Regions from separate parts of the Streptomyces sp. NPDC001315 genome, predicted to be linked through region 1. Evidence: riboswitches for the same ligand, from Rfam matches in the RefSeq annotation. Region 1 holds a riboswitch; each other region holds the start of a gene.

Region 1 (5,308 bases):
GCTGTTCGCGGTGGACTCCTTCCCCGAGCAGCTGCACAAGCCGGTAACGGACCACGGCGACTTCATCAACGTCTTCGACGAGGGCCTGATGCGGGAGATGGTCGACTGCGTCAACGACGGCCGGCAGTGCGGTGCCGGCGCCGCGCCGGGTACCGGGAACGGGGATGGCGACGGCAACGGCGACCAGGGGCAGCAGACACAGGCCCCGGAGCCTCCGAAGGGCGGGGACGGCGGAGCGGAGCAGCCCGGAGACACCGGAGACGACGACACCTCGGCGCCTCCCACCGACACGCCGAGCACTCACCTCACCGCCACCGCCACCGCCACCGGCGACGCCCAGCCGAAGGTCTACGCGTCCCCCTCGGCCACCGCACGCCCGAAGGACGCGTCGGCGCAGGCGGGTTCGGACGCCAAGGGCGGCAACCTCGTCACCACCGCCCCCGACGAGACGACCGCCTCCGAGCAGGCGCAGGACACGGGCGAGGGCGGGAGGGACACGTCCGCCGCGACGCAGACGCCACCCCGGACCGAACCGCAGACCGCACCCCAGACCGAACCTCAGGCAGTCAAGGGCGGCCTCGCCGAGACGGGGGCGCAGCTGTGGCCCGCGGCCGTCGGTGCCGTCCTCGCGGTCGCCGGCGTCGTCCTGCTCACCCGCACCCGGCGGCGCCCCATGTGACGCCCTCGCGGACGCCAGGGGCGCGGCGCCCGGATCAGTACCAGCGATCCGGGCGGCGCCCTGTCGGTCAGCCCGCGCGCCCCTTCTGCAGCCCACCGACCCCACCCGGGCGAGCTGTTCAGCCTGGAGTCACAGGACCTGCCGGTCCCGGCCGACCGCCGACCGCCCTCACGCCTGAGGGGCGAGCTCGGCCATCGGGCCCCAGCCGTGCTGGTCGGGCACGTTCACGTTGATGATCTCGGGCGTCTCGGCGACCGCGCCGGCCATCGCGGCAAGGCCCGCCTTGAAATGCTCGGACTGCACATGGGCGGCCCCGGCGTCCTCGTCCGCGAACGCCTCCAGCAGCGTGAACCTGTTCGGGTCGTCGACACTGCGCGACCAGTCGAAGAACAGATTGCCCGGTTCCGCGCGAGTGGCCTCGGTGAACGGACCCACCAGCGACAGCCACTCGTCGGCACGCTCGGGACGGACGGTGAAGCGTACGGCGATGAAAATCATGGCTCCACGATGCATCGGGCGACGGCGGAAGGCCAACCGCGGACACCCCCGGACGGCCGTGCACACGGCTCGACCGGACGGTACGGGTCGTGTGAAGGGCCCGACCGAGGGAAGCTGTAAACGTGGCCGCTCGCTCACCAAGGGGGGATCATGGCATTCTTCGCGACCTCACGGCGAGATCCGTTGCGACTGCAGTCCGTCACCGACCTCGCCCAGGACAACGAACGGCTCGAGGAGGAGAACGAGCAGCTCCGGCAGGCGGTGGCCTCGCACGCCGTCATCGACCAGGCCATAGGCGCCGTGGTCGCCCTGGGACAGATCCCGCCCGAAGAGGCCTGGCGGGTGCTGCGGGACGTCTCACAGCGCACGAACACCAAGCTGCGCACGGTCGCCGAGCATGTTCTGGAGTTCGTTCAGTACGGCGCGCTGCCGGAACCGGAGCTGGACGAGCTGAAGAAGGCGATCAACCGCTACCGGATGTGCTCTCGCACGCACCTGTCCGATCCCTGACCGTCACGCCCGCGACCCTGACCGTCACGTCCGCGCCAGGGAACGCGCGACGCGGAATCCGACGTCGTCGACCCGGAAGGTGGGGTGGCTGCGCCGCCGCACGGAGGCCCGGCAGCTCCAGTGCTCGTCGAACCAGCCGCCGCCGCGCAGCACCCGGTAGCTGCCGTACACCTCGGGGTCGTAGACGTCCCAGCACCACTCCCAGACGTTCCCGAGGAGGTCCGAAAACCCCCACGGGTTGGGCCGTCTGCCGCCCACCGCGTGGATCCGCTCCCGCGAGTTGCCCCGGTGCCAGGCGATCTCGTCGAGAGGGCCGTAGCGGGGGCCCGTCGTACCGGCGCGGCAGGCGTGCTCCCACTCCGCCTCGGTCGGCAGCCGGTAGCCGTCCGCCGACGTGTCCCATTCGACGTCCCCGCCGTCATCCCCGCCGCAGTCCTCGCCGCCGTCCCCTCTGTCGTCTCTGCCGTCCTCGAAGCGGTACGCGGGGGCGAAGCCGTCGCGGAGGGACAGGGCGTTGCAGAAGCGGACCGCGTCCCACCAGGAGACGCCCTCGACGGGCAGCCGGTCCCCTTGCGCGGTGCTCGGGCGCCGACCGGTCACCCGTGCGTACGACGCCTGGGTGACCGGTACGGCAGCGAGTCGGTAGGGCGCGAGCTCGACCGTCCAGCTGCGCCGCGTTCGCCGGTCGGACAGGGTTACCTGCCCGGCCGGGACCGTGACCAGCTCACCCAAGTCCCTTGTCGCGGAACCGAAGTTCACGCGGGCCGTGCCGCGCTGTGGATCGCGGTCTGCCCGGCGAAGAAGATCGACTCCTCGCGTACGGGAGCGCCCGGGCCCGGGGCGTGGATCATCGTGCCGTTGCCCGTGCAGACGCCGACGTGGCTGACATCGCCGTAGAAGAAGATGAGGTCGCCCGGCTGGAGGTCGGTGAGCGGAATCGCCGCGACCGTGCGGGCCTGGTCGATCGCCGTGCGGGGGAGCGCGACCCCGGCGGCCTTCCATGCGGCCTGGGTCAGGCTGGAGCAGTCGTACGACTCCGGTCCGGTCGCCCCCCACAGGCACGGCCTGCCGATCTGGGCGCGGGCGAAGTCGAGGGCCTTCGCGGCCTTGCCGCTGTACGTCGCCTCCGGCACGCCGACGGGGACGGAGACGACGCTGAACTGGCCGGTGTCGACAGAGGCGTTCTCGTACCCGGCGTCGAGCGGGAGGCTGAACTGCCCGGTGTCAGCACGGCTGTTCGGGTAAGTCGTGTCGGCGGTGAAGCTGAACTGACCGGTTGTGTAACCGGTGTCGAGGAGGGGGCTCTCGAGAGGGACGCCGAACTGGCCGTTGTCGACGGGTGCGTTCGTGTACCCGGAGCCGACGGGGAGGCCGGTGTCGAGGCCGATCGCCGGTTGCGTGAGCCAGCCGATTCCCTCGCCGCGCGGAGGATCCTGCTGCTCGGGGGCCGGCCAGAGGGGTTCGGCCGTCGGCGCGGCCACGAGCGCGGCGGGCGGTGCGCCCCGCAGGGAAATCTGCCGGGGCAGCAACTCCCTTGCCGCGGTGAGCTTTTCCTGGATCTGTTCCTTCGTCGCCCTCAACGCCGACTGCCGCGACGTGGTGACGGGCGCGGACGCGGGCAGCACGGCCGGGAGAGCCGGAGGAGCGTAGGGCGCCGAGAGAGCCGGGAGCGCGTCTCGCCGGCTCTCCGGCGCGGCCGGCAGCGCGGCTACGGGCCCGGCGGTCAGCTCCGGGACACGTTTGGCGGGTGCCTCCAGTTCGAGGCGCTGCGCCGGAACCGTGGCCGGGAGTTCCGTCGGGCGCGCGGGGCGGGCCGCGGCCGGAGGGGCGGGCGTTCTGTCGGCCGGCAGCGCCGCCGCGACCGTCGGGCCCAGCTTGGCGCGCGCCACGTCGAACCACTGCCGGGCGACGGTGTCGAGGGCGGGGTCGGCCTGCCTGCGTTCCGTGGCGCGCATCGATGCGGCGGGCCTGCGTGTCCCCGCTGTCATCGCGCGGGTGGCGTTGTAGTTCCCCGTGTCGGTCTCGGCGCGGTCGTAGAGCGTGTTGATCCGCTGCCGGATCTCCTCGCGGCTGACCGCGTCCGTTCCGGGGAGGCCGAGACCTTCGGGGCGCGTGTCGCGTTCCGGCGCCATCGGCGACGTACTCCTTCCGTGCACCGCCTACCGAGTTAGCTGTCGGGTTCGGGCGGAGGTTCCGGAAGGCGTGCCCTACGGCCCTTGCCCCGCAGGGCAGTTGGGCCGATTCACCCCAAAGATCGGTCGGGTCCCCGGCTCCGGCGGCCGCAGTGGTTCACCGGACTCGGCGGAGGCTGCACGGCCCGGCGGGATTCGCCGGAGGGATCCGAGCGGCCTGACGCCAACTTAGCTAATTTGTGCGGCTCGTGTGAAGGTTGAAGAGCGGAATGTCCGATACGTAATTGTGACCTTCGTTTCCCTGTGGCCTCTTCCGGGCCGGGCGGCCGCCACCGGAGCTGTTGAGACTGCGCGTCCTCCGGTTCCGCCAGGCCGGGCGGGGTTGCGGCCGGTCCGAAGGACCTCCTGGACTTCGTCAACGACGTCGTCAGACCGATCGACGGACTCCGGCAGGTGCGGTCCTTCCTGCACTTCGGGATCCACACCCACCGGTTCCTCTGGACGTCGGCTGACTTCGGGGCAGGTTCAGATACGGCGCACGGTGTGCAGCTTCGTGGCGTACGTGCCCGTGCCGTCGAGCAGCGACGCGCCGCCCAGGTCGGACATGGTGGGCCCGTTGACCGTCTTGCGGCTGGAGACGAAACGGCGCTTGCCGGCCGCGTCCGTGCCCAGGTAGATGCCGACGTGGTCGACGGTCACGGTGTCCGTTTCGGCGTCGTCGTCGCCCGAGTCGGCGTTGAACAGCACCAGGTCGCCGGGCTGGAGCAGCGCCGCCGCGGGCGGATTGGTGCCGTCGGTGCGGTCGATGACCACTCCGGGTGCGTAGTCGACGATGTGGCGCGACTTGCGCGGGATCCGGTTCCCGGAGGTGTCCTCGCCGGCGGCCAGGGGCACGCCCATGTGGTAGCCGTAGACCATCCGCGTGTAGCCCGAGCAGTCGAGGTTGCCGACCTGCTTGCTGGACGGTCCGGTGTAGGTCCCGTCGGGGAAGGTCCAGCCCACGTTCATGTACTCGTGGAAGTCGGCGCCCTCGTAGCGGTAACCCTGCGGGTCGAGGTAGCCGTACCCGGCCTCGCCCAGCACCTGCTTGCCCTGGGCCGGTCCGGCCCCGGCCGTGACCGCCGGAGCGTCGCCGAGGAACATCGCGGCGTAGGCGAGGACATCGGGGACGGTGGAGCCCGCCCAGCCGCGGATCGTCTGCTCCAGCTGCGTCGTCCACGTCCCGTCGAACGGCTCGGGCAGCACCCGCACCCAGTCGCCGTGCGTGACGGTCGGCGGGGTCTCCCAGTTCGCGGCGTCCACCTCGTAGCGGCTGACGGACAGCGTGACCGGCAGGTTCGTACAGCCCTTGTTGGCCAGGGCGCGCAGGCCCACCCGTCCCTTGGCGAAGGTGGGGTCGGTGACGTCGACGGCCCACGCGGTCGGCTCGGCCGACGCCGACCGCCAGGCCTTGGCCTGGATCCTGGTGCCCTCCCGGCGCACCCGGATC
Region 2 (5,308 bases), on a different contig from region 1:
CTTCAGGTTGACGAGGTAGTTGAGTTTCACGCGTCGGCCGAACCACTGCCGGCGCACCTTGCCGGCCGCGGCCACCACATCGAGCAGATCGTCGTCGGAGGTGGCGAGTACGGCGAGCGCTTCCTCGCGGCTCGGCAGCTCGCGCCGCAGTCCCTTGTCCACCAGCGTGTTCAGCAGGTCCATGGGAGCCGATCCTGTCGTAAGGACGTGCTCCGGGCCAAGGAGAGTTCGTACAACAGAGGCACTTCGTGGTGTGTGGATTGCCACATCCTGGCCTGCTGATCGTCCCGCTAGTGTCTGTCCACTGCCTACAAATCCCGCGGAGGACCCATGGCGTTCGGCTGGATCGACGAGCAGGCGGAACTGCGCCGCCACGCCGGGCTCGTACGGACGTTGCGCCCGCGCCCCGCCGACTCGCCGCTCCTCGACCTCGCGAGCAACGACTACCTGGGCCTGGCCCGCCACCCCGAGATCGCCGAGGGCGCGGCCCGCGCGGCGCGGACCTGGGGCGGTGGTGCCACCGGCTCCCGGCTCGTCACCGGCACCACCGAGCTGCACACCGAGCTCGAACGGGAGCTGGCCGCCTTCTGCGGCTTCGAGGCGGCACTGGTCTTCTCCTCCGGCTACGCGGCCAACCTCGCGGCGGTCACCGCGCTGGCCCCGCACGGGTCGCTGATCGTCTCCGACGCGGGCAACCACGCCTCGCTGATCGACGGCTGCCGGCTGGCCCGCGGCACCACACAGGTCGTCGCGCACGCCGAACCGGACGCCGTGCGCAAGGCGCTCCAGACACACGCCGGGCCCGCCGTCGCCGTCTCCGACACGGTCTTCTCGGTCGACGGCGACGCCGCGCCGCTGGCCGGACTCGCGCAGGCATGCCGGGAGCACGGCGCCGGGGTGGTCGTCGACGACGCCCACGGCCTTGGCGTGCTGGGCGACGGCGGCCGTGGTGCTCCTTACGCGGCAGGGCTCGCGGGCGCCCCGGACGTCGTCGTGACGGTCACCCTGTCCAAGTCGCTGGGCAGCCAGGGCGGAGCAGTGCTCGGTCCCGTCGGGGTGATCGACCACCTGGTCAACGCGGCCCGCACGTTCATCTTCGACACGGGCCTCGCCCCCGCGGCGGCGGGCGCGGCCCTGTCGGCCCTGCGGCTGCTGCGCCGCGAGCCGGAGCGGGCGGCGCGGGCCCGCACGGTGGCGGGCGAGCTGCACGCACGTCTGACCGCCGCGGGTCTGGAGGCGGTACGGCCGGACGCCGCGGTCGTCTCCGTGCGGGCGCCGTCCCCGGAGGGGGCCGTGCGGTGGGCGGCCGACTGCCGTGCGGCGGGTGTCGCCGTGGGCTGCTTCCGTCCTCCTTCCGTGCCCGACGGCATCTCGCGGCTGCGACTGACCGCTCGCGCGGACCTCTCCGAGGCCCAGGTCGAACGCGCGGTACGGGTGATCGGCGAGACACGACCATGAGTCGGCGTGACACGGCCGTGTGTCGCACGATTCGTCATCGATCAGCGCTGATCGCTGCTGCTTTGAACTGATCAGAACGGTCCGGACATGACCGGAATCAGTGGAACGCGGCCGTGAATTCCGCCCAGCTCTCGGGGGAGAAGAGCAGCGCGGGGCCGGCCGGGTCCTTGGAGTCGCGTACGGCGAGCAGTCCGGCCCATGGCCCCGAGGCCGGCCGGGCCGTCTCCACGCAGTTGTTCGCTCCCGTGCTGTAGCTGCTGCGCAGCCATCGCGCATCGTGCAGATGAGTAGTGGAAGGTACGTTCCGAGGCAGTGCAGTCATGGTGCCTCCTTACGCGCCGTCACCTATCCCGGCGATGAAATCCAACGAGTCCTCGGGTGAAAGGGCGTGGATCTGAAGGGTGTTGAAGGCCTCCGAGTAGGCCTGGAGGTCTTCTTTCCGTTCGAGGTAGAGGCTACTCGTCATATGGTCGAGAACAACCACATCCAGATCAGAAGTGCTCGGAAATGACAAGATAACGAAAGGTCCGGTGATGCCGATGTGTGCTCCCGCGCTGAACGGCAGCACCTGGAGCCGCACTTGGGCCAGACGCCCCGCCTCCACCAGCCGCCGCAGCTGTCGCGCCATCACGTCGGGCCCGCCGACCTCCCGCCGCAGCACCGCCTCGTCCAGGACCGCGGTCAGTTCCAGCGGCGGCTGCGCGCGCAGCACGTCCTGCCTGGCCAGCCGCACCTCCACCAGCGCGTCAAGCCGCTCCTCCTCCAGCCCCTCCACGGCCGCCCGCGTCACCGCGCGGGCGTACTCGGGCGTCTGCAACAGCCCCGGGACCACCGACGTCTCCAGTGTGCGCATCGCGCTCGCCTGCGACTCCAGGCTGATGAAATCCCGGTAGGTGGGCGGCAGCACACCACGGTACGCGTGCCACCAGTGGTCCCGGCCGCCGTCGTGGGACCCCGCCAGCACCAGCAGCAACTCCCGCAGCTGGGCGTCGGCGACACCGTAGGCGTCCAGGAGTAACCGCACATCGGCCGGTTTCACCCCGCTGGCGCCGGTCTCGATCCGGCTCACCTTCGACTGGTGCCAGCCCACCAGCCGGGCCGCCTCACCACTGGTGAGCCCTGTGCGGGCGCGCAGAGCGCGCAGCTCGGCGCCCAGTTTCCGGCGGCGCACCGCGGGACCGTACTGCATGGGAAACTCCTTACTCCTTCCGAGCCGCCCAAATACGGTCTGCCGTCGCAGAGTTCACCGCTTCGAGCGACAGATATATGCACATCTTGGTGGATCGCCACCGTGGCCGGCCGGGTAATGGCAGTCTGGCGAAGAAGCACCAGTCCGGGACCGTACTCGAATCCGCTCCTTGTCGGACTGCGGTCCCGCGGGAAGGGACGACGTCGCCATGGCAGACCATCTGGAAGCATCCGTCACTCTGCCGAGCGATCCCGCCTCGGTCGCCGCTGCCCGCACCTTCGTGGCGAGCGCTCTCGCGGAGTGGGGCCTGCCGGCGGACACGGATGCGGCCGACACCATCCGGCTGATCGTCTCCGAACTCGCCACCAACGCCGTACAGCACACTCTGGGGCAGTCACCCACCTTCACGGTGGACCTCACCCTCGACCGTGACGAGCATCTGCGCATCGGCGTCACCGACAGCCACCCACGCTTCCCCAAACGACTGCCGGCCGCCGTCCAGCAGGACAACGGCCGGGGAATGGTGATCATCCGCTGGCTGATCGCGGAGTGCGGCGGCAGGCTGCGCGTCCGCCCCACCCACGAGGGGGGCAAGACGGTCTTCATCGAACTCCCGTGGACGATCCCGGCCGAGCCGGTGCCGGCCGCGGGGCAGCAGGAACCTTGAGGACCCAGTCCTTTTCACGGGAATGACCCCGGCGCGGCGGCGGCGCGTCAGGACGCCGCCACCGCACCGGGCGGGTCAACTGACCCTGCCGTACCAGACGCTCGTCGTCCAGAGCTTCTGCAGCCTCACCACATCCCCGGTCTTCGGGGCATGCCAGATCTTTCCCTTCCCGGCATAGATGCCGACGTGGTAGACGCTGGAGCCCGAGTGGAAGAACACGAGGTCGCCTGGCTTGCGGCTCCTGGCCGAGATGTGGTGGGTCTTGTTGTACTGCTGGGCCGCCGTGCGGGGCAGCTTCTTGCCCGCCTTCTTGAACGAGTACAGCGTGAGCCCGGAGCAGTCGAACCTGCGCGGCCCCGTGGCGCCGTACTGGTACGGGGAGCCCTTCTTGGAGGCCGCGATCTGGAGTGCCTTCGTCGCGGTTGTGGCGGCCGCCGCCTCGGAGGTGAAGCCCGGGGCCACGATCGAGCCGCCCACGGCGGCAATGGTGAGTGCCGAGGCCGTACCGGCCCGGGCCATCAGCGACGGGACACGATTGAGCGCAGTCATGCGCAACCCTTCGTCAGCCGCCTGTGAAGGATGACCTGTCGGATTCGGGCTGGCGAAGTTGCCCGGCCGCGTCGCGCGGCTTCACCCCAAGGGCTGCTCGGCCCGGCCATGGCTTGGCCGTTCCGGCGAACCCGTCGTGCTTGGGTCCTCCACTCCTGCCGATGCACTTCCGTCGACCGGTCGTCCGGGACAGCGGCAGGACTCGGCGTCCGCCCGGACCGCCCCGCCGCTGTGGCGGGGGCTTGTCGTCAGATTGGGATCTTCACTCACAGGTGTCCGAAAATCCCAACGGAACCGTGGGTTTGTGTTGTTGCTCACCACTCACCCGTTCGGGTGGACAGCCCCATGTTCGATCGACTGTCCAGGGGGCCGACGAGCCCCGGACCAGCACCGGAGCACCTCATCCCGCTCCGGAGCCACGCGCGTTGCGCAACCGCAACGGTCCGAGAAAAGGACGCACACCTACGCCAACAGGGGGTACACCATTTGGTCCGTTTCAACTCCGTCCCGGACACTCCGCACGCGGGACGGAACACCCGGACCGGCTGGGCGTGCGTCAACTGTCGGAGCGTGACGGCACGATGACGCGTGCCGTGCGCCGCTCCCCGTCCAGGACGCGCAGCGCCCGCGCGAGCGTGGGCGCGTGCAGTTCGGCCTCGCCCCGCTGGTGCATCAGGGCCAGCGCGTCGCGCAGCGCGGCCGCCTTCCCCACCAGCGCCTGGGCGGCGCGCAGTCCGCGGTACGTGTCCCCGTGATACGCCGGGTTGATGCGGCCGAGCAGGTCGACCACCTCCAGGTAACGGTCGATCAACTCGCCCTCGGCCCGTGTCAGGGCGGGCAGCGGCGGGAGTTCCGGTGGCAGCATCCCCGGCTCACCTCGCGCCGGGCGTGGTGCGCGAGGCCTTGCGGCCGTCGATGACGCGGTCCACCAGGCCGAACTCCAGCGCTCCCGGCGCGTCCAGGACCTTGTCCCGCTCGATGTCGGCACTCACCTGCTGCGGACTGCGTCCCGTATGCCGTACGAGCATCTCCTCCAGCAAGGCCCTGGTGCGCGCCAACTCCTCCGCCTGGATGGCGAGGTCGCCGGCCTGCCCCTCGACCGGTTCGGGCAGCGCCGGCTGACGGAGCACCACGCGCGCACCCGGCAGCGCGTACCGCCTGCCCGGAGCACCCGCGGCCAGCAGCACCGCGGCGGACGATCCGGCCTGACCCATGCAGAACGTCTCCACGTCGCAGCTGACGTACCGCATCGTGTCGTAGATCGCGGTCATGGCGTTGAACGAGCCGCCGGGGGAGCTGATGTACAGCGAGATCTCCCGGTCCGGCTCCTGGTGCTCCAGATGCATGAACTGCGCGATCACGTCGTTCGCCGAGGTGTCGTCGATCGGTGTCCCCAGGAAGACGATCCGTCCTTCCAGCAGCTTCGAGTACGGATCCAGCGTCCG
Region 3 (5,308 bases), on a different contig from region 1:
TCCTGGTCGGCGCCGGCACCATCCGCGCCGACAACCCCCGGCTGCTGGTGAACTCGCCCGAGCGTCGGGCCGCCCGGGTCGCCGCCGGGCAGCCGGAGTACCCCCTCAAGGTCACCGTGAGCGGGTCCGGCGAGCTGGATCCGGCGGCGAAGTTCTGGCACACCGGCGGCGAGAAGGTCCTCTACACGACCGACAAGGGCGCCGACCGCGCCCGGCGGGCGGGACTCGCGGCCGACGTCGTCGCTCTGGGCGCGGAGCTCGACTGGCGGCGGCTGCTGGAGCACCTGCACGACGTGCGCGGCGTGCGGCGGCTCATGGTCGAGGGCGGCGGCACCGTCCACACCCAGTTGCTCCAGCAGGAGCTCGCCGACGAACTCCAGCTCGTCCTCGCCCCGCTCCTCGTCGGCGACCCCGACGCGCCCCGGCTGTTCGGGCCGGGCGCGTACCAGGGCGGCCGGCTGCGGCTCGCGGAGACGCGGCGGATCGAGGATGTCGTCCTCATGCGCTACGAGCCCACCGCACCCGGCACCGGAAGCGCCACCTCCGCCGCCGACCGGCACTGGCTGGCGCTCGCCTGCGAACTGGCGGCGCAGTGCCCGCCGTCGCGGACCGCGTTCAGTGTGGGGGCGGTGGTGGTGGCCGCCGACGGCACGGAGCTCGCGCGGGGGTACTCCCGCGAGGGCGACGATCCCGTCGTGCACGCCGAGGAGGCGGCACTGGCGAAGATCGACCCGACGGATCCGAGGCTCGGGGGCGCGACGGTGTACAGCAGCCTGGAACCGTGCGCCCGGCGGGCCTCCCGGCCGGCGCCGTGTGCGCGCCTGATCCTCGACGCGGGGGTACGGCGCGTGGTCACGGCCTGGCGGGAACCGGACACCTTCGTCGCCGGCGCCGACGGCAACGGGGTCCTGGTGGCCGAGGGTGCGGAGGTCGTCGTACTGCCGGAGTACGAGGCGGCTGCGAAGGCGCCGAACCGGCATCTGCCGGCCTGACCCGGGCCACGCCGCCGGACCGGGTTTCAACCGGTGTGCTTCTTGTCCCGCGGATGGCGTATGCTGGTCTCAACGACGCGGGGTGGAGCAGCTCGGTAGCTCGCTGGGCTCATAACCCAGAGGTCGCAGGTTCAAATCCTGTCCCCGCTACTGAAGACTCAGGGCCGGAATCCAGTTCATGGATTCCGGCCCTGAGTGTTTGTCGCGGTCGATCGCGGCCGTTGCCGCCCATCGCGGCTGTCGTCATCCGGTCGGCCCACACCGCTCGCCCCCCGTCCCCGCTCCGGCAAACCTGGAACCTTCGTGGCGTGAGCGTGGGAGTTCGCGCGGGACGGCGGGAGACAAGTGGTGCGGCCTGGTGACCTGACGGGCGAGGGCCCACCCGACGAGCCCGCCACCGGCCACGACGACCATCTCGTCCCCTACGCCCGGGCCGGCGGCCGGCTCCCGGCAGACCCGGTGCCCGACCCCGGCCTCGGCGACGAGGCGCCCGTCCCGCCCGTCGCTCCCGGTTCGGGCGGCTCCGGCGGCGAAGAGCGCCGGATCACGGCCGTACGGGCCCTCCTCCAGCTGGTCCCCGCGCTGCTGGCGCTCGGCGGCGTCGTCTACGACTTCTGCACTCCCCGCGACTTCACCGCGATCCCCTTCTTCACGGCCGCCCCGCTCGTGGCGGCCCCGCTGTACTCCTTCGGCGGCACCGTCGTCACGGGGGCCGCCGCCTTCGTCTCCGCGTACGCCGTACACGCCAGGTTCGGGCTGAGCCCGGACGCGGCCACGGTCACCGAGGTCGTCACCGTGGCCACGGTCGCCGCCATGGCCGCGGTCATCAACCGCGTCGTGCGCCGCGGCGACCAGCGGCTCGCCAGCGCCCGCGAGATCGCCGAGGCCGCCCAACGCGCGGTGCTGCCAGAGCCCGCCGGGCGGATCGGCGGGTACGACATCGCGGCCTGCTACGAAGCGGCCCAGGCGGACGCCTTCATCGGCGGTGACCTGTACGCGGTGCAGGACAGCCCGCGCGGGGTGCGGCTCGTCGTCGGGGACGTACGGGGCAAGGGCATGGGCGCGGTGGCGGCCGTGGCCGTCGTCATCGGCGCCTTCCGGGAGGCCGCCGAGCAGGAGGCGACGCTGGAGGCGGTCGCGCAGCGGCTGGAGCGGGCGCTGGCACGCGAGGGCACGCGGCGCGAAGGGCTGGACGCCTTCGAGGGGTTCACCACCGTCGTACTCGCCGAGCTCCCGCGCGGCGACGGGGTCGTCCGGATCCTCAACCGCGGGCATCCGCCGCCGCTGCTGCTGCACGCGGACGGCACCGTGCACACGCTGTTCGCCCGCGAGCCGGCCCTGCCGCTCGGCATGGGCGAGCTGGGCACCTGGCCCGACCGCACGGACGAGGCTCGCTTCCCGAGCGGCGCCACCCTGCTCCTCCACACCGACGGCGTCTCCGAGGCCCGCGATGCCGACGGCCGCTTCTACGACCCCGAGGAGCGGCTCGCGGGCCGCCGCTTCCGCGATCCCGAGGCGCTGCTCGCCGCCCTCTCGGAGGACGTGCGCCGGCACTCCGCGGGCGGGATGACGGACGACATGGCGCTGCTCGCCGTACGACGGCCGTGACCGACCTTCGTGACTCAGGGTGATCGGACGACCCCCCTGCGCATGACATCTGAGTCACTATCAAAAGCTGTGTGTTTCCTGAGATGCCCCAACGGGGCCGTAAGTGGGGGGTAACTCGCCCGATTTCCACCGGTCATGGACTGTACGTCCAGCCCGAAAATGTTAATGATCAAGCGGAACGGCTTGGAATCCCGCCCCCGGGTCTATTAACGTTCGATAACGCAGCGCGGTCGTCCCAGCCGTCACAAGAGACGGCTCCGTGCGCACGCGCCGAATCCCGCAAGGGAACCGGGGAACCACCACCTTGGGGTGAATCGCGCGGACACCGCCCGTGGACAACGGGCGATATACGCGCGTAGGAGACCTTCCTGCTCCGAACCCGTCAGCTAACCCGGTAGGCGAGAAGGAAGGAAAGGAGCACGCCCACGTGGCGTCCAACCGGCCTGCCCCAGAAGCCCCGTTCGTGCCGAGTCAGCGCAGCACCGAGTCCTTCGGCTACGGCAGCTACCGCACCGACGAGGGCCCGTGGGAGGAGTGGAACCCCACCGAGGAGTCCCTCACTCCCGTACGCGGCCGGCATCGCGTCGCCAAGCAGCGCGGCGGACTCGCCCGCAGCTCCACCGTCCTGGGCGTCGGCGTCATAGCCGCCGTCGGCGCGGGCGGCATGGCCAGCGCCAACACCGGGAAGCCGCCGGTGTCCATCTCCATGCCCGACCTGCCCTCCGTCGGCTCCCTGCTGTCCGACGACTCCGGGGACTCCGTCAAGGGCTCCACGACCCCGCTCAGCGGCATCGGCGTGACCTCCGCCGACACCGCGCAGGGCACCACCGACGCCGGCGAGGCGCTGCGCAGCCGCATCATGGCCCAGGCCGAGCAGCAGCAGGACCAGGTCGAGACCAAGGCCGCCGCCGCCGAGGCCGCCGCGGCCGAGAAGGCGGCTGCCGACGCGGCCGCCAAGGCCGAGAAGGAGGCGGAGGCCAAGGCCGCCGCCGCCAAGAAGAAGGCGGAGGAGGAGGCCGCGAAGAAGGCCGAGGCCGAGCGCCTGGCCGAGCTGGCCAAGCAGTACACGCTGCCGACCTCCTCGTACACGCTCACCTCGACCTTCGGTGAGGCCGGCTCCATGTGGTCCTCCGGGTACCACACGGGCCTCGACTTCGCCGCGCCCACCGGCACGCTCATCAAGGCGATCCACAGCGGCACGATCACCGAGGCGGGCTGGGCCGGCTCCTACGGCTACCGCACGATCCTCACCCTCGACGACGGCACCGAGCTGTGGTTCTGCCACCAGTCGTCGATCAGCGTCAGCGTCGGACAGAAGGTCACCACGGGCGACGTCATCGGCCGCGTGGGCGCCACCGGCAACGTCACGGGACCGCACCTCCACCTCGAGGTCCACCCGGGCGGCAGCGCGGACGGGATCGACCCGATGGCCTGGCTGCGGGGCAAGGGGCTCACCCCCTGAGGTGGTCGCCTTCCTCTGATCTCCTGATCCGGCTGATCCTCTGATCCCCGGCAGTCCTGACGACACCCCCCCGACGTCAGGGCTGCCGGTCTCTGGCGGTTTCTGCCGGTTTCCGGATTTCCGGCTTTCCGGGTAATGCGGAATGTGGGCCTCTGGTACGGGTGTAGAAGTTGACCATGACTTCTCTTCGCAAGTTCGGCTCCTCCGACCTCGAGGTCTTCCCGCTCTCCCTCGGCGGCAACGTCTTCGGCTGGACCGCCGACGAGGCCCAGTCGTTCGCCGTGCTCGACGCCTACGCGGCCGCGGGCGGCAACTTCGTCGACACGGCCGACTCCTACTCCGCGTGGATCGACGGCAACAAGGGCGGCGAGTCCGAGACGATCATCGGCAAGTGGGTCAAGGCCCGCGGCAACCGCGCCGACGTCGTCATCGCCACCAAGGTCAGCCAGCACCCGGAGTTCCCCGGCCTGACCGCCGCGAACATCAAGGCCGCCGCCGACGCTTCCCTGCGCCGCCTCGGCACCGACCACATCGACCTCTACTACACCCACTTCGACAAGCCCGAGGTGCCGGTCGAGGAGATCATCGGCGCGCTCGACGAGCTGGTGAAGGCGGGCAAGGTGCGGCACATCGGCGCCTCCAACATCTCCCCCGAGCGGCTGCGGGAGTCCCTGGAGTTCTCCGACCGCGAGGGCCTGGCCCGATATGTGGCACTCCAGCCCCACTACAACCTGGTCTCGCGCGACACCTACGAGGGTGAGCTCCAGCATGTGGCCGCCCGCTCCGGTCTGGCGGCCGTCCCGTACTTCGCGCTCGCCTCCGGCTTCCTCACCGGCAAGTACCGTCCCGGTACGACGGTCGACAGCGCGCGGGCCGAGGGCGCCGCCAAGCACCTCGACACCGAGCGGGGCCAGAAGGTCCTCGGCGCGCTCGACGAGCTCGCCCGCACCCATGACGTTCCGGTCGCCACCGTCGCCCTGGCCTGGCTCGCGGCCCAGCCGACGGTGGTCGCCCCGATCGCCTCCGCCCGGACGGTGGAGCAGCTGCCGGCACTGGTGGGAGTCGCGGAGCTGGAGCTGACGGAGACGGAGGTCGCGCGCCTGACGGAGGCGTCGGCCTGACCTCCCCTGTAATCCCCGTAATCCCCGGGGGCTATGAGATCCCCGGGGGCTACGACCGATACGGGTTGTACGCGGGATACGGCGCCGCCGGATACCCGTACACCGGCCAGGCGGCCGGCGGAGGC
Region 4 (5,308 bases), on a different contig from region 1:
GCTGCTCCACACGCTCCTTGGCCTGCTGCTTCTGGCGCTCCATGTCGGCGATCTCGGCGCGCTGGGAGACGTACTGCCTTATGGGATAGGCGAGGGCCACGATCAGCGAGCACAGGACGAGGGCGAGCAGCGCGGCCCGGCCGGTCAGCCGGGAGCGGCGGGCCTGCCGCTTGGTCTGGGAGCGGTAGACGCGGGCCGCCGTCTGCTCGCCGAGCAGCCGCAGCCTGGTCGCGGTGGAGAAACGGTCCCGGTCCTTCACGGCCATCTGGCTCTCCCGCCTCCCCTTCACAGCCGTCACACGTGCGTACGTCCCCGGACACGGTACGGGACCGGGTGCGGGGACGTACGTACGACTGGCCAAGGCTTGGCCCGGGTTGGGTCAGCCCTTGGAGACCTCTGCGTCGCCCTTGAAGCGCGGGAAGGCCGAACGGCCGGCGTACACCGCGGCGTCGTCGAGGATCTCCTCGATGCGCAGCAGCTGGTTGTACTTGGCGACGCGCTCGGAGCGGGCCGGGGCGCCGGTCTTGATCTGGCCGCAGTTGGTGGCGACGGCCAGGTCGGCGATGGTGACGTCCTCGGTCTCGCCGGAGCGGTGGGACATCATGCACTTGAAGCCGTTGCGCTGGGCCAGCTCGACGGCGTCCAGGGTCTCGGTCAGCGAGCCGATCTGGTTCACCTTCACCAGAAGGGCGTTGGCGGTGCCCTCCTCGATACCGCGGGCCAGGCGCTCCGGGTTGGTGACGAACAGGTCGTCGCCGACGAGCTGGACCTTGTCGCCGAGCTTGTCGGTGATGACCTTCCAGCCGGCCCAGTCGTCCTCGAACAGCGGGTCCTCGATGGAGACGAGCGGGTAGGCCGCCACGAGCTCCTCGTAGTACTCCGTCATCTCGGCGGCGGAGCGGTCCTTGCCCTCGAACTGGTACTTGCCGTCCTTGTAGAACTCGGACGCGGCGACGTCCAGCGCGAGCGCGATCTGCTCACCGGGGACGTAGCCGGCCTGCTTGATGGCCTCGAGGATGAGGTCGAGCGCGGCGCGGTTGGAGTCCAGGTTCGGGGCGAAGCCGCCCTCGTCGCCGAGGCCGGTGGACAGGCCCTTGGACTTCAGGACGGACTTGAGGGTGTGGTAGACCTCGGTGCCCCAGCGCAGGGCCTCGGAGAAGGACTCCGCGCCGATCGGGGCGATCATGAACTCCTGGATGTCCACGTTGGAGTCGGCGTGCGAGCCGCCGTTCAGGATGTTCATCATCGGCACCGGCAGCAGGTGCGCGTTCGGGCCGCCCAGGTAACGGAACAGGGGCAGGTCGCTGGCCTCGGAGGCGGCGTGCGCGACGGCGAGGGAGACGCCGAGGATGGCGTTGGCGCCGAGCGAGCCCTTGTTGTCGGTGGCGTCCAGGTCGAACATCGCCTGGTCGATCAGGCGCTGCTCGGTGGCGTCGTAGCCGACCAGCTCCGGGCCGATCTGCTCGATGACGGCGAGGACGGCCTTCTCGACACCCTTGCCCTGGTAGCGGTTGGGGTCACCGTCGCGGAGCTCGATGGCCTCGAAGGCACCGGTGGAGGCGCCGGACGGGACGGCGGCACGACCCGTGCTGCCGTCGTCGAGGCCGACCTCGACCTCGACCGTGGGGTTGCCTCGGGAGTCCAGGATTTCCCGGGCTACGACGACGTCGATGGACGGCACGAGCATCTCCTTCTGGGATGTGACGCGGGTACGCGGGCCTGTGGTGGCCCCGCGAGACTGAGCCTAACCGGCTCCGGGCGATCAGCCAGCCGTTGACCGCCCCATGGACGGAACCGAGAGTAAATTGTTTCCGAACGGAACAAAGCCGGTTCGCGAAAAGAGCCGGATCGCAAAAAAGGCCCCGCTCCGGCGCGTACGGGGGAACACGCACCGGAGCGGGGAGCCCGTGGGGACGGGGGTGGCCCGCACGAGGCCTTCACTGCGGAAGGCACGGATGTGAGGCCGCTGTGGTTCAGCTACGAGCCGGGTGTCACTTCAGGTGCAGCTGCTGGCCCGGGTAGATGAAGTCGGCGTCGTCGACGATGTCCTTGTTCAGCTTGAACAGCTGCTGCCAGCCACCCTTGACGTCGTGCTTCTCGGCGATGGAGCTGAGGGTGTCGCCCTTGACGACCTTGTACTCGCCGTCGCCCTTCTTGACCTTCTCGCCGGTCGGGGTGGTGACGGTCTTCGTGGCGGCCGGGCGCTCGGTGGAGCGGGAGGCGGCCTGCGTGTCGGTCGAGCGGGTGGTGGTGCTCGGCGTGGCGGCGGCACCGTTGTAGGCGGCGTTGGACAGGCCCGTGCCGCAGGTCGGCCAGGCGCCCTTGCCCTGCGCGGCGAGGACCTTCTCGGCGACCGTGATCTGCTGGGCCTTGGAGGCCTTGTCGGCGGTGGCGGCGTACTGCGTGCCACCGTACGCGGCCCAGGTGGAGGCGGAGAACTGCAGGCCGCCGTAGAAGCCGTTGCCGGTGTTGATGGACCAGTTGCCGCCGGACTCGCACTGGGCGACGGTGTCCCACTCGGAGGCGGTGGCGGCGGAGGCGTTGCCGGCCGCCATCAGCGGGGCGGCGATGGCGACGCCGGTGACACCGGCGAGCGCGGCGACGCGGGTGGCCTTGAACGGACGACGGTGCTTGCCCTTGCTGGAAAACAGCATGGTTGGATCCCCTCACCGACGCCTGCGAGGTGAGCTGTCGGGTTCGGGCCGGTTGAGTTGCCCGGCCGCGTCCCTCACGGGACACGGCTTCACCCCAAGCCGGAACCAGCCTCAACTGCTGGGCCCGGCACTTACCTTGGGTCCCCCGCTCCTGCCTACGGCGCTTGACGCGACGACTGTTCCCGTGCGGCCGCTGGCAGGATTCGGCGTTGCGGCAGCCGGGGCTCGCAATGGCGAGCGGTCCTGACCGTAGGCAGGCGATCCGCCGTTTTTCAAAGACGATCAGGGCTTCTGAGACTCATCCCACACTTTCACCAAACCGGACATTTAACGGCGAACCGGGACGCCAACTCCCGCCGCCTTTCGCCCGTTTAGGCACCGACTTCCAGGGTCTGACCGGGGACGATGCGGCTCGGATCGGTACCGATCGTCTCTTTGTTCTCCTCGTAGAGCCCGCGCCATCCGCCGTCGAGGCCAAGGGAGTCGGCGATGGACACGAGACTGTCCCCGACACGGACGACGTACGAGCCGTCGGCGGCGTCGGCGGACGAGGCGTGCCGGCCTGCGGAGGAGGCGGTGCCGCCGGTGTCGGCCACTCCCTCGTCGGCACTGCCGCCGCGGTGACGGCCGGTACCGAGCGCGCCGGTGTCGACGAGGCTCGAAGAGCCGACGTATTGCTCGGAGTTGTCCGAGTCGTCACCCTTCGCCCCGTCGGCGGACGCGCTGTCCCCACCCCGTGAATCGCTCGCACCGGAACCCGAGTCCGAGCCGGAACCGGAGGATGTGTCTGATTTGGCGGAGTTGCCCGTGGTGTCCGCAGAAGTATGGGAAGAGGACGCTTCATCGGAGGGCCGGGCGGACGAGTCGGCGGAAGCCTCACCGGAGGACTCTTCGGGTGAGTCGGACAAGCCGTGCGAGTCGGATGATGCGGAGGAGTTGGAGGAGTTGGACTTTCCGTGCGAGGAGCCGTCCGCCACGCCCGTGTCGACGTTCGCCGACGCGGAGTCCTGGGAGAGCCCCGAGAGCAGTCCGCACGTGGACCAGACTTCGACCCCCTGGTCGGCGAGGATCTTCTCGGCGACGGCTATCTGCTGGGAGCGGCTGGCCAGGTCGGCTCTGGAGGCGTAGTCGAGACCGCCGTACTTCTCCCAGTCCGCCTGGCTCAGGTGGAGGCCGCCGTAGTACCCGTTACCGGTGTTGGCGCTCCATGAGCCGCCGGTCTCGCACTCGGCCACGTGGTCCCACGTGGTGCCCTCGGCCGCGCTCGCGCCACCGGCGCCGAGGAGCGGGATGGCGATGGCGGAGCCGGCCACTCCGGCCGCGACGAGGAGAGCCGGAGCCTGACGGGGGCGACGGTGACGACCGTTCCCGGAGAGCATACGGAGACCTTTCGCGCGACAGCGGTGACCGGCACGGCGGGTGTTGCTGGGCGCCGTGCTGATGGGTGAACGTATAGGCAGACGATCACTTGTCACAAGTTAATGCCGCGCGGATCACGTGAAGATCACAGAGTTGAGCGCATGTCACGTTTTGCACGGTGACCGGGACTCCACACCGACCAGCCTCCAGCCGGTTCATCGGCTCCGACGGGATCCACGCGTGATCTGAAGTAACGGAGCCCTTGCCTCGTGCTCAACCGGCGTGCCTCCGCCGGCGGCGTTCAGATGGCTCACCAGGACCGGCCAGAAGCCCTTCTTGAACCAGGTGTTCTGCCTGTCCTTGGCAAGTGCCCACGGGCCGTACCGTTCAGGGAGCTCATCCCACAGGCATCCCGTACGCAGCAGATGCAGGACGCCGTTCACCTGAGTCCGGACGTCCACAGCGCCGCGCGCGAACTGGCGCCGCTGGAAGAAGTCCGTCATCAATTGCTCAACAGCAGGCCACGCCGACTCGGGCACCTCCGCAGGAACCAGCGTCCCTGTCCGCTCGTGCCACTCCGTCACCTTGCACTTGACTCCCGATCGCTTCCGCACCTCTCCGAGTGGCTTCACCTTGATGTCCAGAAGAACGGCTCCCGCTACGGTCGTGTCGTGGACATCCCGAACACTGCCCCCGAACTCTTCACCTGGGAGTTCGCCACCGACCCGTACCCGGCCTATGCCTGGCTGCGGGAGCACGCCCCCGTCCATCGGACAAGGCTTCCCAGTGGAGTCGAGGCATGGCTGGTGACCCGCTATGCCGACGCGCGCCAGGCCCTCGCGGACGGGAGGTTGTCGAAGAATCCCGAGCACCATGCTGATGACGCTCACGGCAAGAGCAAGACTGGTATCCCGGGCGAGCGCAGCGCCAATCTCATGACGCACCTGCTCAATATCGATCCGCCGGACCACACCCGGCTGCGCCGCCTCGTCTCCAAAGCGTTCACCCCGCGCCGTGTAGCCGAATTCGCTCCCCGCGTACAGGAGTTGACGGACAGTCTCATCGACGGGTTCGCCGCCAATGGCAAGGCCGACCTCATCCACGACTTCGCCTTCCCCCTCCCCATCTACGCGATCTGCGACCTGCTCGGGGTCCCACGTGAGGATCAGGACGACTTCCGTGACTGGGCGGGGATGATGATCCGCCACGGCGGAGGCCCGCGCGGCGGTGTCGCTCGCTCCGTCAAGAAAATCCGCGGCTATCTCGCCGAACTCATCCACCGTAAGCGCAACGAC

The links. Region 1 has a riboswitch for cyclic di-AMP ahead of ACFY16_RS29785 (C40 family peptidase). Riboswitches for the same ligand answer to the same signal wherever they lie in the genome.
Region 2: another riboswitch for cyclic di-AMP. It lies ahead of ACFY16_RS38535 (C40 family peptidase); the one in region 1 lies ahead of ACFY16_RS29785 (C40 family peptidase).
Region 3: another riboswitch for cyclic di-AMP. It lies ahead of ACFY16_RS10480 (M23 family metallopeptidase); the one in region 1 lies ahead of ACFY16_RS29785 (C40 family peptidase).
Region 4: another riboswitch for cyclic di-AMP. It lies ahead of ACFY16_RS22685 (transglycosylase family protein); the one in region 1 lies ahead of ACFY16_RS29785 (C40 family peptidase).

What each region holds. Positions count from the first base shown of each region.
Region 1 covers NZ_JBIAWZ010000013.1:172,692-177,999, forward strand. The annotation lists gene ACFY16_RS29765 (DUF1996 domain-containing protein) at 1-679, shown strand, start outside; gene ACFY16_RS29770 (putative quinol monooxygenase) at 848-1,177, opposite strand; gene ACFY16_RS29775 (ANTAR domain-containing protein) at 1,328-1,687, shown strand; gene ACFY16_RS29780 (formylglycine-generating enzyme family protein) at 1,712-2,410, opposite strand; gene ACFY16_RS29785 (C40 family peptidase) at 2,443-3,819, opposite strand; cyclic di-AMP (ydaO/yuaA leader) riboswitch at 3,828-4,001, opposite strand; partial or broken gene ACFY16_RS29790 (AsnC family transcriptional regulator) at 4,201-4,320, shown strand; gene ACFY16_RS29795 (NlpC/P60 family protein) at 4,345-5,308, opposite strand, start outside.
Region 2 covers NZ_JBIAWZ010000027.1:68,192-73,499, reverse strand. The annotation lists gene bioB (biotin synthase BioB) at 1-183, opposite strand, end outside; gene ACFY16_RS38555 (8-amino-7-oxononanoate synthase) at 331-1,458, shown strand; gene ACFY16_RS38550 (DUF397 domain-containing protein) at 1,556-1,780, opposite strand; gene ACFY16_RS38545 (helix-turn-helix domain-containing protein) at 1,790-2,647, opposite strand; gene ACFY16_RS38540 (ATP-binding protein) at 2,856-3,314, shown strand; gene ACFY16_RS38535 (C40 family peptidase) at 3,390-3,863, opposite strand; cyclic di-AMP (ydaO/yuaA leader) riboswitch at 3,867-4,039, opposite strand; gene ACFY16_RS38530 (hypothetical protein) at 4,420-4,728, opposite strand; gene ACFY16_RS38525 (ATP-dependent Clp protease proteolytic subunit) at 4,736-5,308, opposite strand, start outside.
Region 3 covers NZ_JBIAWZ010000003.1:17,376-22,683, reverse strand. The annotation lists gene ACFY16_RS10495 (dihydrofolate reductase family protein) at 1-992, shown strand, start outside; tRNA gene ACFY16_RS10490 (tRNA-Met) at 1,069-1,142, shown strand; gene ACFY16_RS10485 (PP2C family protein-serine/threonine phosphatase) at 1,341-2,600, shown strand; cyclic di-AMP (ydaO/yuaA leader) riboswitch at 2,859-3,016, shown strand; gene ACFY16_RS10480 (M23 family metallopeptidase) at 3,028-4,062, shown strand; gene ACFY16_RS10475 (aldo/keto reductase) at 4,239-5,183, shown strand; gene ACFY16_RS10470 (PrsW family intramembrane metalloprotease) at 5,233-5,308, opposite strand, start outside.
Region 4 covers NZ_JBIAWZ010000008.1:5,328-10,635, forward strand. The annotation lists gene ACFY16_RS22675 (septum formation initiator family protein) at 1-265, opposite strand, end outside; gene eno (phosphopyruvate hydratase) at 380-1,687, opposite strand; gene ACFY16_RS22685 (transglycosylase family protein) at 1,992-2,654, opposite strand; cyclic di-AMP (ydaO/yuaA leader) riboswitch at 2,659-2,827, opposite strand; gene ACFY16_RS22690 (transglycosylase family protein) at 3,026-4,033, opposite strand; gene ACFY16_RS22695 (transposase) at 4,229-4,783, opposite strand; gene ACFY16_RS22700 (cytochrome P450) at 4,685-5,308, shown strand, end outside.